DNA from 4 places in the Paenibacillus xylanexedens genome. Region 1 is predicted to be linked to each of the others. Evidence: riboswitches for the same ligand, from Rfam matches in the RefSeq annotation. Region 1 holds a riboswitch; each other region holds the start of a gene.
What was found. Region 1 has a riboswitch for cyclic di-AMP ahead of BS614_RS03175 (resuscitation-promoting factor). Riboswitches for the same ligand answer to the same signal wherever they lie in the genome.
Positions count from the first base shown of each region.

Region 2: it holds a riboswitch for cyclic di-AMP, as region 1 does, so the genes downstream of both, BS614_RS10950 (HAD family hydrolase) here and BS614_RS03175 (resuscitation-promoting factor) in region 1, are expected to answer to the same signal.
Region 3: it holds a riboswitch for cyclic di-AMP, as region 1 does, so the genes downstream of both, BS614_RS21075 (3D domain-containing protein) here and BS614_RS03175 (resuscitation-promoting factor) in region 1, are expected to answer to the same signal.
Region 4: it holds a riboswitch for cyclic di-AMP, as region 1 does, so the genes downstream of both, BS614_RS14270 (C40 family peptidase) here and BS614_RS03175 (resuscitation-promoting factor) in region 1, are expected to answer to the same signal.

Region 1 covers NZ_CP018620.1:754,248-756,450, reverse strand. The annotation lists gene BS614_RS03175 (resuscitation-promoting factor) at 30-1,214, opposite strand; cyclic di-AMP (ydaO/yuaA leader) riboswitch at 1,488-1,741, opposite strand; gene BS614_RS03170 (TatD family hydrolase) at 1,983-2,203, opposite strand, start outside.
Region 2 covers NZ_CP018620.1:2,499,937-2,502,139, forward strand. The annotation lists gene BS614_RS10945 (glutathione peroxidase) at 62-541, opposite strand; cyclic di-AMP (ydaO/yuaA leader) riboswitch at 913-1,088, shown strand; gene BS614_RS10950 (HAD family hydrolase) at 1,204-1,602, shown strand; gene BS614_RS10955 (HAD family hydrolase) at 1,730-2,203, shown strand, end outside.
Region 3 covers NZ_CP018620.1:4,827,818-4,830,020, reverse strand. The annotation lists gene BS614_RS21080 (amino acid ABC transporter ATP-binding protein) at 1-440, shown strand, start outside; cyclic di-AMP (ydaO/yuaA leader) riboswitch at 659-855, shown strand; gene BS614_RS21075 (3D domain-containing protein) at 858-1,532, shown strand; gene BS614_RS21070 (polysaccharide deacetylase family protein) at 1,640-2,203, opposite strand, start outside.
Region 4 covers NZ_CP018620.1:3,174,596-3,176,798, reverse strand. The annotation lists gene pelA (pectate lyase) at 1-930, opposite strand, end outside; cyclic di-AMP (ydaO/yuaA leader) riboswitch at 1,350-1,481, shown strand; gene BS614_RS14270 (C40 family peptidase) at 1,487-1,951, shown strand; gene BS614_RS14265 (carboxymuconolactone decarboxylase family protein) at 2,025-2,203, opposite strand, start outside.

The sequences.
Region 1 (2,203 bases):
TAGCATTCCCATTTCAAAGTAAAACGATTTTAGTTCGCTTCCGGCTTCACCGGACCGATCACGTAGACCGTCTTGCCTTTCTTACGTCCAAAATTCAGGGCATGCTTCACACTGTCATAATACACATCAATTTTGTTGCCTTTAATGGCACCGCCTGTATCTTCCGCACGACGGAATCCCAGACCTTCGATATATACCCACCAGCCAATTGGAATGACTTTGGGATCAACCGCAATGGTGCGTCCTTCCGTTACACGAGTACCGGAAGCTGTTTTAGTTCCAATGCCAGGCTCTTCGGAAGAGTAGGCAGTCATGGATACATTTTTAAGTACTTTGGAGTATTTAAAAGAAGTCCCGGATACGGTAATCACTTTGCTGCCCGAGGCAGATGTTTTCTTCGAGTTCGTTGTTGTAGCCTTTTTGGTTGTTGACGTTTGAGCCGATACGGTCTGAATCTCAGGTTCTTTCACGACCGGTTTTGCTTTGGTGCCGACAGCGATCACTTTATCTACACGATTATTCGCGACAGATTTGCCGACCATTTTTTTGGAGACCAATTCTCCATCCTGAAATACCTTTTCGATATGCTGCACAATTGTGCCTTCTTTGCCGTTCACAACGACACGGTTATCCCCTTTGTACAAGCTAGGGTCAGCCGTTTTAATGACTTTGTAAGCGATCGGTTGCTCTACATCCACTGTACGCTTTGTTACGCGCACTACACGGATCTTCATCTCCGCTTTGATCGCAGTTCCAAGCGCCGGATACACTTTATCATTACTTTCAACTTGAATACCTGATTTTTGAATTGCATCTTCTACCGATGAATCGGTTGTATAGAGAGTCTTGGTGTCTCCGTCTGCCGTAATGTTAACTGGAACGGCCCGCTCAATAACGATTCGGTCTCCATCTGTTAACGCCCCATTCATGGACATGGATACCTTATCGTGAGGGCTGACTGTGATCGACTGCTCCTCCAGCATTTCCTGAAGCATTCCTGTACGAGTCTCTACCACCTGAGCTTTGCCATCAATAACCAGTGAAATTTGTTTCCCGGCCTGACCGTAAACGACTAACAAGATCATGATTGTAAGCGCAATTGAGAAAATCGCGATCAATGCCATTTGACGCATGTTCTCATGCTTCCACCGCAACGCGAAAGACTTACTGGATGATCGTGACTCATGGGTCTCTTCTGGTTGGAATGTGCCCACTTCTCCGTCCTCCTTCATAGCCTCGCCGTCTAAAGTAATGCATGATGTCTTTGACGTGACTATACCAAATTTTCTACAGAACACAGATTGGACCAACATAATCCGGTTCTGCACCATGAATCAATCTTCGCAACATGATGTCATCCTCCTGAATACCTACCGTATGATGACAATATTTCTTTTATTCAAAAACAAAAAAGCCAAAGAAAGAGTGTAAGAGGAACTCTTTCGTGGCTTCCGAATGATTTTGAATATCGGAAATTCATGCACGAGGTTGCCTCTCTTTTTCCGCTTGCGAGGTTAGCTGTCGGGTTCGGGCGAAAGAGAGCCGCCCTATCTTGGGTCACCCGCTCATGGCGGACGCCCTTGAATTCACCCCGAGACCCAAAGAAGAAATCAAATACGGCTTCGCAGTTCCCTTCGCTGCTTTTGGGTCAGCGAACGTTGCGCATCGGCTAAATACACCGATGTTTAAGCCCTATTGGTTCCCCCGCTCTCCGTTAACGGAGACTCAGCGAGACTGATTCATGAAAGTAATGTTGTTTCATCGGAAAGTGTCCCTTTGTTCATCCCCCGAACATCTGTCCAATTTTCCGCACAACAATTCACTGAAAAGATGATATCCTGTTTTGATGCATGTTGTAAAGCGTTGATCAAGTACGTTTTTCTGAATATTTGGTTAAAATATTGTAATATTCTTGATTTATTTGGATCAAAGGGCAAATTACCTCCGCTTACCTGCCTTTTTCACCTCATTTGCTCGTTTTTTTAACGAATCCCAAATCGTTCCATGGCATTTTTGGTTGTTATTGCAGCAATTTCCTCCACCGAAATGCCTTTAATTTCCGCAGCTGCCTCTGCAACCAGACGTACATGCGCTGTCTCATTTCGCTTCCCACGATAAGGGTGAGGTGTCAAATATGGAGCATCTGTTTCAATGAAAAACCGGTCCATAGGAACCTTCTCCAGCACCTCTTTAGGCTGCTTTG
Region 2 (2,203 bases), 1.7 Mb from region 1:
AAAAGGCCATCCATTACCGGGGCAATGGTGCTCTACCTTCCGGCTACGGGTGGCCAATGTATTATTTTTGCAGCAAATTCTTGATATCTTCTTCAATCTTGTCCGGTGTTGTTTTGGGAGCATAACGTTTAATGACCTGTCCGTTCTGATCCACGAGGAATTTGGTGAAATTCCATTTGATTGCTTTGGAGCCGAGCAGGCCAGGAGCTTCTGTGCTAAGGTGTTGGAAAAGAGGGTGAGCGCTTGAGCCGTTCACATCAATTTTCTCAAACATGGGGAAGCTCACGCCATAATTCATCTGACAGAACTCGGCAATATCGTCGGAAGATCCTTTTTCCTGTGCAAACTGGTTGCTTGGGAAACCAAGGACTTCAAATGGCGCATCCTGGAACTTGTCTTGCAATTCTTGCAGACCTTTGAATTGAGGGGTAAGTCCGCATGAGCTTGCCGTATTCACAATCAGGAGCACTTTGTCACGGTAGTCGGACATTTCAACTTCTTGACCGCGAAGGGTATTCACTTTGTAATCGTAGACTGTCATCTAAATCGCCTCCATTTATTTACTCTTATATCTTCTATTATATTGGTTACAATTAAATAATGCAAAACTTATATGGTGTTAAAAGAATCAAAACAGGCAAGTTGTGCAGAATACGTGAATGAATTGCGAAGTGATTTTCGTCAGAGTGAGAATTAGATAGCCTTGAAGAGATGGATAGAGTATAACCTTATTGTAAGCGTTATTATGGATGAGTATTGGCAAAAATCTGCCGATTCGGTGATCTGTGAGGACTTTACACCGTCATGGCACGGGTGTATGATTCATAACGTAATTTCAATTTAAACTAAATTGTATATGAAAAACGAAACAAACGATAATATCGCTCGATCTTATCTTAAGATATACGAACGATGTTTTAATCGCTGAGTTTCCATTCATTCATGAGTGGAAAACGGGGGAACCAACGGAATGCGCTGTCCAGGACAGTAGGCATTCATGGGGTGAATTTTCCGGTGACAGCCGGAAATAGGGCGACTCTCGCGCCCGAATCCGTCAGCTAACCTCGTAAGCGTTAAAGGGAGAGGCAACAAGCCGTACGCTGGTTCATGGCGTTTTCGCCATGGATTCTTTAAGAAGCGTTCGGGAGGCCTTGGTCCCCCACGCTTCTTTTTTGTTGTCTTTTCACGCCAAGGGAGGAACGAATGATGGATACTGAGATGATCTTAGTGACTGCTCCAAATGAAGCAGGACGCAAATTTATCAAATTGCTGATGTACAAAAAAATGCCGTTTGCCGTTCTAACCAACAGTGCAGGGGAAGAGCGCCGACTCCGTAGAATCGGAGTAGAACATGTCATTCGCATGAATACGGCTGCAGCTCAAAAATGGTTTTTGCCGCAGGGCAGCGTAGGCAACGTGTTTATTTTCGAGAACAGCCTGAATCTGACCTGTCGTTATTTACAGATCTGCCGTTCATGGACATCGAAATCCCTGTGCGTCATTACGGAGCAGAGTCATCCTAAGGGCATCTATCGGGGCATGGGCGCAGACCGGATTGTATATTCGCTCAATGGGGAAGTTGGCTTTCTCCTCAATGGTTAATGCCATAGCTTGTGATTGCTCAGGTGTGAGGTGCCTGTTATAATTGAATGTATCGATAAACGGAAGTTTGAGGAGACTCATGCAAGATGGTGAGTCTTCTTTTTTATGCTTACAAGGAGGAATTGGCGTGCCGGATGTGGGTGGATTAAAGTGGTTGTTTTTTGATGTTGGAGATACACTGGTGGATGAATGGGAGCCGGTTGATGATATTATCGGACAGTTCGTCCGTGAAGCTTGTGCTTTGGGGTATCCGGTGACAATTGAGGCGGTACGCGAACTGTTCGCGAACTGTTACCGAAAATATGAGCAATGGCCTATGAGAGTGGCGATTCGCACATTTGTTGAAGACGAGGGGCATCAGAAACAGATTCAGGACAAGCTGAAGTTTCAAAAAGATCTTGAACGTCCTTTTCCTTCAGCGGATTCTGTTCTTCAGCAGTTGTCACGGCATTATCACATTGGCATTATTGCCAATCAGAGTCCTGGAACGGAAGAGAGACTGGAAAGCTACGGACTGCGGAAGTATGTTGATGTTCTGGCCTGCTCGGCTGAAGAAGGGGTGTCCAAGCCAGATCCCGAGTTATACGCTGTGGCCCTGAAA
Region 3 (2,203 bases), 3.0 Mb from region 1:
AGCAAAACATTACGATTGCTCCGATTAAAGTAAAGAAACTATCCACTCAGGAAGCGGAGAAAATTGCCGCTGATCTGCTTAACACCGTAGGCTTGTACGATAAAAAAGATACATTCCCGAATCAGCTGTCCGGTGGACAGAAGCAGCGGATCGCCATTGCTAGAGCATTGGCCATGCAGCCGCATGTGATGCTGTTTGACGAGCCTACTTCGGCACTGGACCCCGAGATGGTTGGCGAAGTGCTGGATGTCATGAAACGTCTTGCAGAAGGCGGGATGACGATGGTCATCGTAACACATGAGATGGGTTTTGCACGTGAAGTGGGAGACCGGATCCTGTTCATGGATGGCGGGGTTATTGTGGAAGAGGGAACACCTGATGAGGTGTTTGGAGCTCCAAAAAATTCACGTACACGTGATTTTCTTGCGAAAGTACTCTAAACGAAGTGATCAAATAGCGTTACTGACTTCGAGTCGGTAACGCTATTTTTTTGCACGCATTAATCACTTATAGATTTGAAAAGTAACTATTCTGTTACCAGATGTAAAGGAATCGGGTCGTCCAACAATTCTAAAGTATGCAGTATTCTTACATATAATGACACGTTGAAAACCATTTGGTAAGAATTACTACAAGTTCAGGTTACAATATTGTGATATATTGAACTCTGCCGAAACTTCCGGACAGGGAGTGCGGGGGATGTAACGATGCAGATTGTGCAGGGGGAAGATCTACAGCACACTGCTTGGGGTGAATTAGGGGTACATAACGTTTTAAATGTAATGAAGAACCTATAGGGTGGGCTCCTCATCCGAATCCGACAACTAACTTCGCAGGCACAATGAGGGAGGAAGACCATGATTAACAAGAAACGTATAGCCAAAACAGCAGTAGCATTATTGACAACAGCAATGCTCATTCAAGCCGTTCCGGCTCACGCCGATTCAGTTCATGTGGCCAAAGAAGGGGATACCTTCTACACCTTATCAAAACATTATGGAGTAGCACTCAACACGTTGGTTAAAGCAAACAACGACATTTCGGCTTACAACATTTATGGTGGTTTGAAAATTACGATTCCCGGTAAGGCAAACAATGTAGCAGCCGCTGCGGCAACGGAGAGCAAGACCCAAGCGAAGACTGTTACTACAGCGAGCTTGGACGTTAACGCAGATAACAAAGTGGTTCAAGCCTGGGGTAAGACATTCGATTACAGCAAAGCTGTGAACGTAAAAGCAACGGCATACTCTGCAGATCCGTCTGAAAATGGAGGATGGGGTGCAGTCGATTATTTCGGAAATGACCTTGAACTGGGCACAATTGCAGTTGATCCAAGTGTAATTCCACTTGGAACCAAAGTACTGGTAACTGGTCATAGCCATCCAGGATTGCCAAAACAAGCTTTTGTAGCCACAGCACGTGATGTGGGCGGTGCAATCAAAGGTCACCGGATTGATATCTTTATCCCGGGTAGCAAACAGTCCGTAAGCTCATTTGGATTTCAGGATATCGAACTGTATATTCTGAAGTAGAGAGAAAATAACATTTAAAATGAATTCAAACAGGGTGTCTGCCAGTCGCTAATTCGCGATTGAACAGCACCCTTTTAATATTCTCATTATTTGTTATCACGGTCATCCTAATCTTTGGCCTTTGGCAATCCCAGCATTTCGTCCAAGGTGACCAGTTCATATCCCCGATTACGTAGTTCCTCAATGACTTCAGGCAAAGCCTCAATCGTACCGTTCAGATTTGATCCTACACCGCCTCCAGCATGTTGCAGAACGATGGAGCCAGGTTTCACGGCAGACAGGATGTTATCTTTCACCTGTTCCTTTGAAAGGCCTTTCCAGTCCAGGGAGTCTACGTTCCAGTTCACAATGCTATAGTGTTGTCTGGCAGCCCATCGCAGCTGTTCTTCATTAATGTCTCCATAAGGCGGCCGAATCATCTTGGGCGTATATCCCGCCAAACGTCGAATAATATCCCCGGTATGTAAAATTTGTTTGCGAAAGGCATTCATCGACAGCTTACTGAATTCAGGATGATTGTAGCTGTGATTACCAACCATATGCCCTTCCTTAACGATGCGTTTCACCAGATCCGGATGTTTCTCAGCACGACTACCCACGATGAAGAATGTAGCTCTGACATTGTATTTCTTCAATACATCCAGCACTTGTGGAGTAAACCGTGGATCAGG
Region 4 (2,203 bases), 2.4 Mb from region 1:
ATAACCGCCTCTTCTTTCTTTATCAATATCAATTAATTTGTATTTTACTCCCCCGTCACGACCAATAAAGATTGGTTTATCCGTTCCGATCTCATAGAAGCGTGCCCAAATCGGTGCCGCATTGGAATCAGCGATAATTTTGCTGTCCCCATTTGCTCTTTCATACTTGTAACCCGTAATTTTCACCTTGTTAAACCAAGCCTCCGCTCCTTTAATGGATGCGGTAATTTTAGCGTTAGCAGGTCTGGTTTTCAGAAATTTAACAATCGTTACACTCTCTCCAGCTGTCAGCGATGGCACTTCGTAGATTCTTGCGCTCGCTGGTTTAAGGGAACTGGAATCATGTTGTTGTCCCCATGCTGTCAGCTTACCGCCTGAAACGACTTGTGTATTCAGAATCGCCTCCACACCTTTGGCAACTGAATTTTTACTCCGATTAGCAAGTGTGCTGTCGATAAAAGAGAAATCACCTTTGCGTGCTGCTACTTCATCCAGCATGATCATTACATTAATCATGGCATCATCATTGTAAGTGATATGCTTGTGGTATCCGGAGCTTTGGTAAACTTGTGGCCACCCGCCGTTTGAATACTGCATGTTGATCAAAAAGTTAATTCCTTTGATTGCAGCTGTGGAGTAACGCGGATCATTCGTCTTTTTAAATTCCTTCGCCAATCTTCTAATTTCTGAGTATGTAGCCTTGTTGTCTATCGTGGACTTCGCCCACTCTCCACTTGTCTGTTTATAATCTTTTCTCCAACCTCCATCCGGCAGCTGGTTCTTCAAAATATCAGAAATACTCGCTGTTGTACCCGATGCATCCGCAGCAGATACCGTCCCTACAGGGAGAACTGCCATTCCAACTGCTGAGAACACCATGGTGCATGCCAGGACAAAAGTAACTAATTTCTTCGCTTTCAAATGTAACACTCTCCTATGTTCATTTTTATAAATCTCCCACTTCTACTTTACCTAGGATACGCGCCTCTAAACCTCCTTTATTTGTATTTATCGCATAATAAAATCAATTTTAATCCAATATGTGGATTGGATAATCAGATAATATGCAAAAAATCGATTTTTGTCAATATATGCAACTTAATGAATATAATCTCTCTAATTCTACATAACGGAATAGTTCTTTTAACTCATGACAAACCTATTTATTTATCCAAATTCGTCTTAAACGAATCAATAATGACGTTTTTGTCATGAATGATACCCAAACTTGATCCCTTCTTTCATATAAAAACCTTAATTCCGCTAACATTGAGGTATTAAGAAAGGGTTTAAATGGGTTTGACAATTACGCATTTATGCAATATAGTTTCAAATAGTTACAAAAACTTAATTATTCATTGCCGAGTTTCATGTTTGAAAACGGGGGAACCATTTTGGGTGAATTATTCTTATACATAGGAAATATAGGGAACCTTCTACCGAACCCTTAGCTAACTCCGTAGGCATCGAAGGGAGAACATTGATTTTGAAAAAACTGATTATCTCCATTTTTGGAGCAGCTGTATTATTTACATCCGGGGCAACAAGCACAGAGGCAAGCAGTATCAACTCCGTAGTGAACAACATGACAGGTATTCCTTACAAATGGGGTGGCACAACTGTAGCCGGCTTCGACTGTTCTGGTTTTATGAGATATCTTTTCAACAAATACAGCATTGAATTGCCACGAACTTCGCAACAGCAAGCCAAAGCAGGTACTCCGGTAGCCAAAAGCAATGTTCGGACAGGTGATCTGGTGTTCTTTAATACGATGGGCAAAGGCATTTCACATACAGGTGTATATATCGGCGGTGGACAATTCGCTCATGCCTCCAGCAGTAAAGGTGTAAGCATCACGAAGTTATCGAATCCATACTTCAATGACCGCTATGTAACAGCACGTCGGGTAACTGGACAGTTTATGTACGATAAAATGTTAGGTAAAATGTGATTCACATACAAAAAGGCATCGGTTATTAACCGGATGCCTTTTTTGCACTTAAAAATGTATGTTGCATTACTTACTAATGCAGCGCCTTCTGCACTCGCATCGCACCCTGAGACAGGGCATGTCCTCCTCCAACAGCTCCGGCCACGGCTACGGTCTCCATGATCTCCTGATCTGTTGCACCCTTGGCACGGGCTTCTTCTACATGGTAGAAGGTACATACCTCATTGTTGGCAAACAATCCAATGCCGAGCG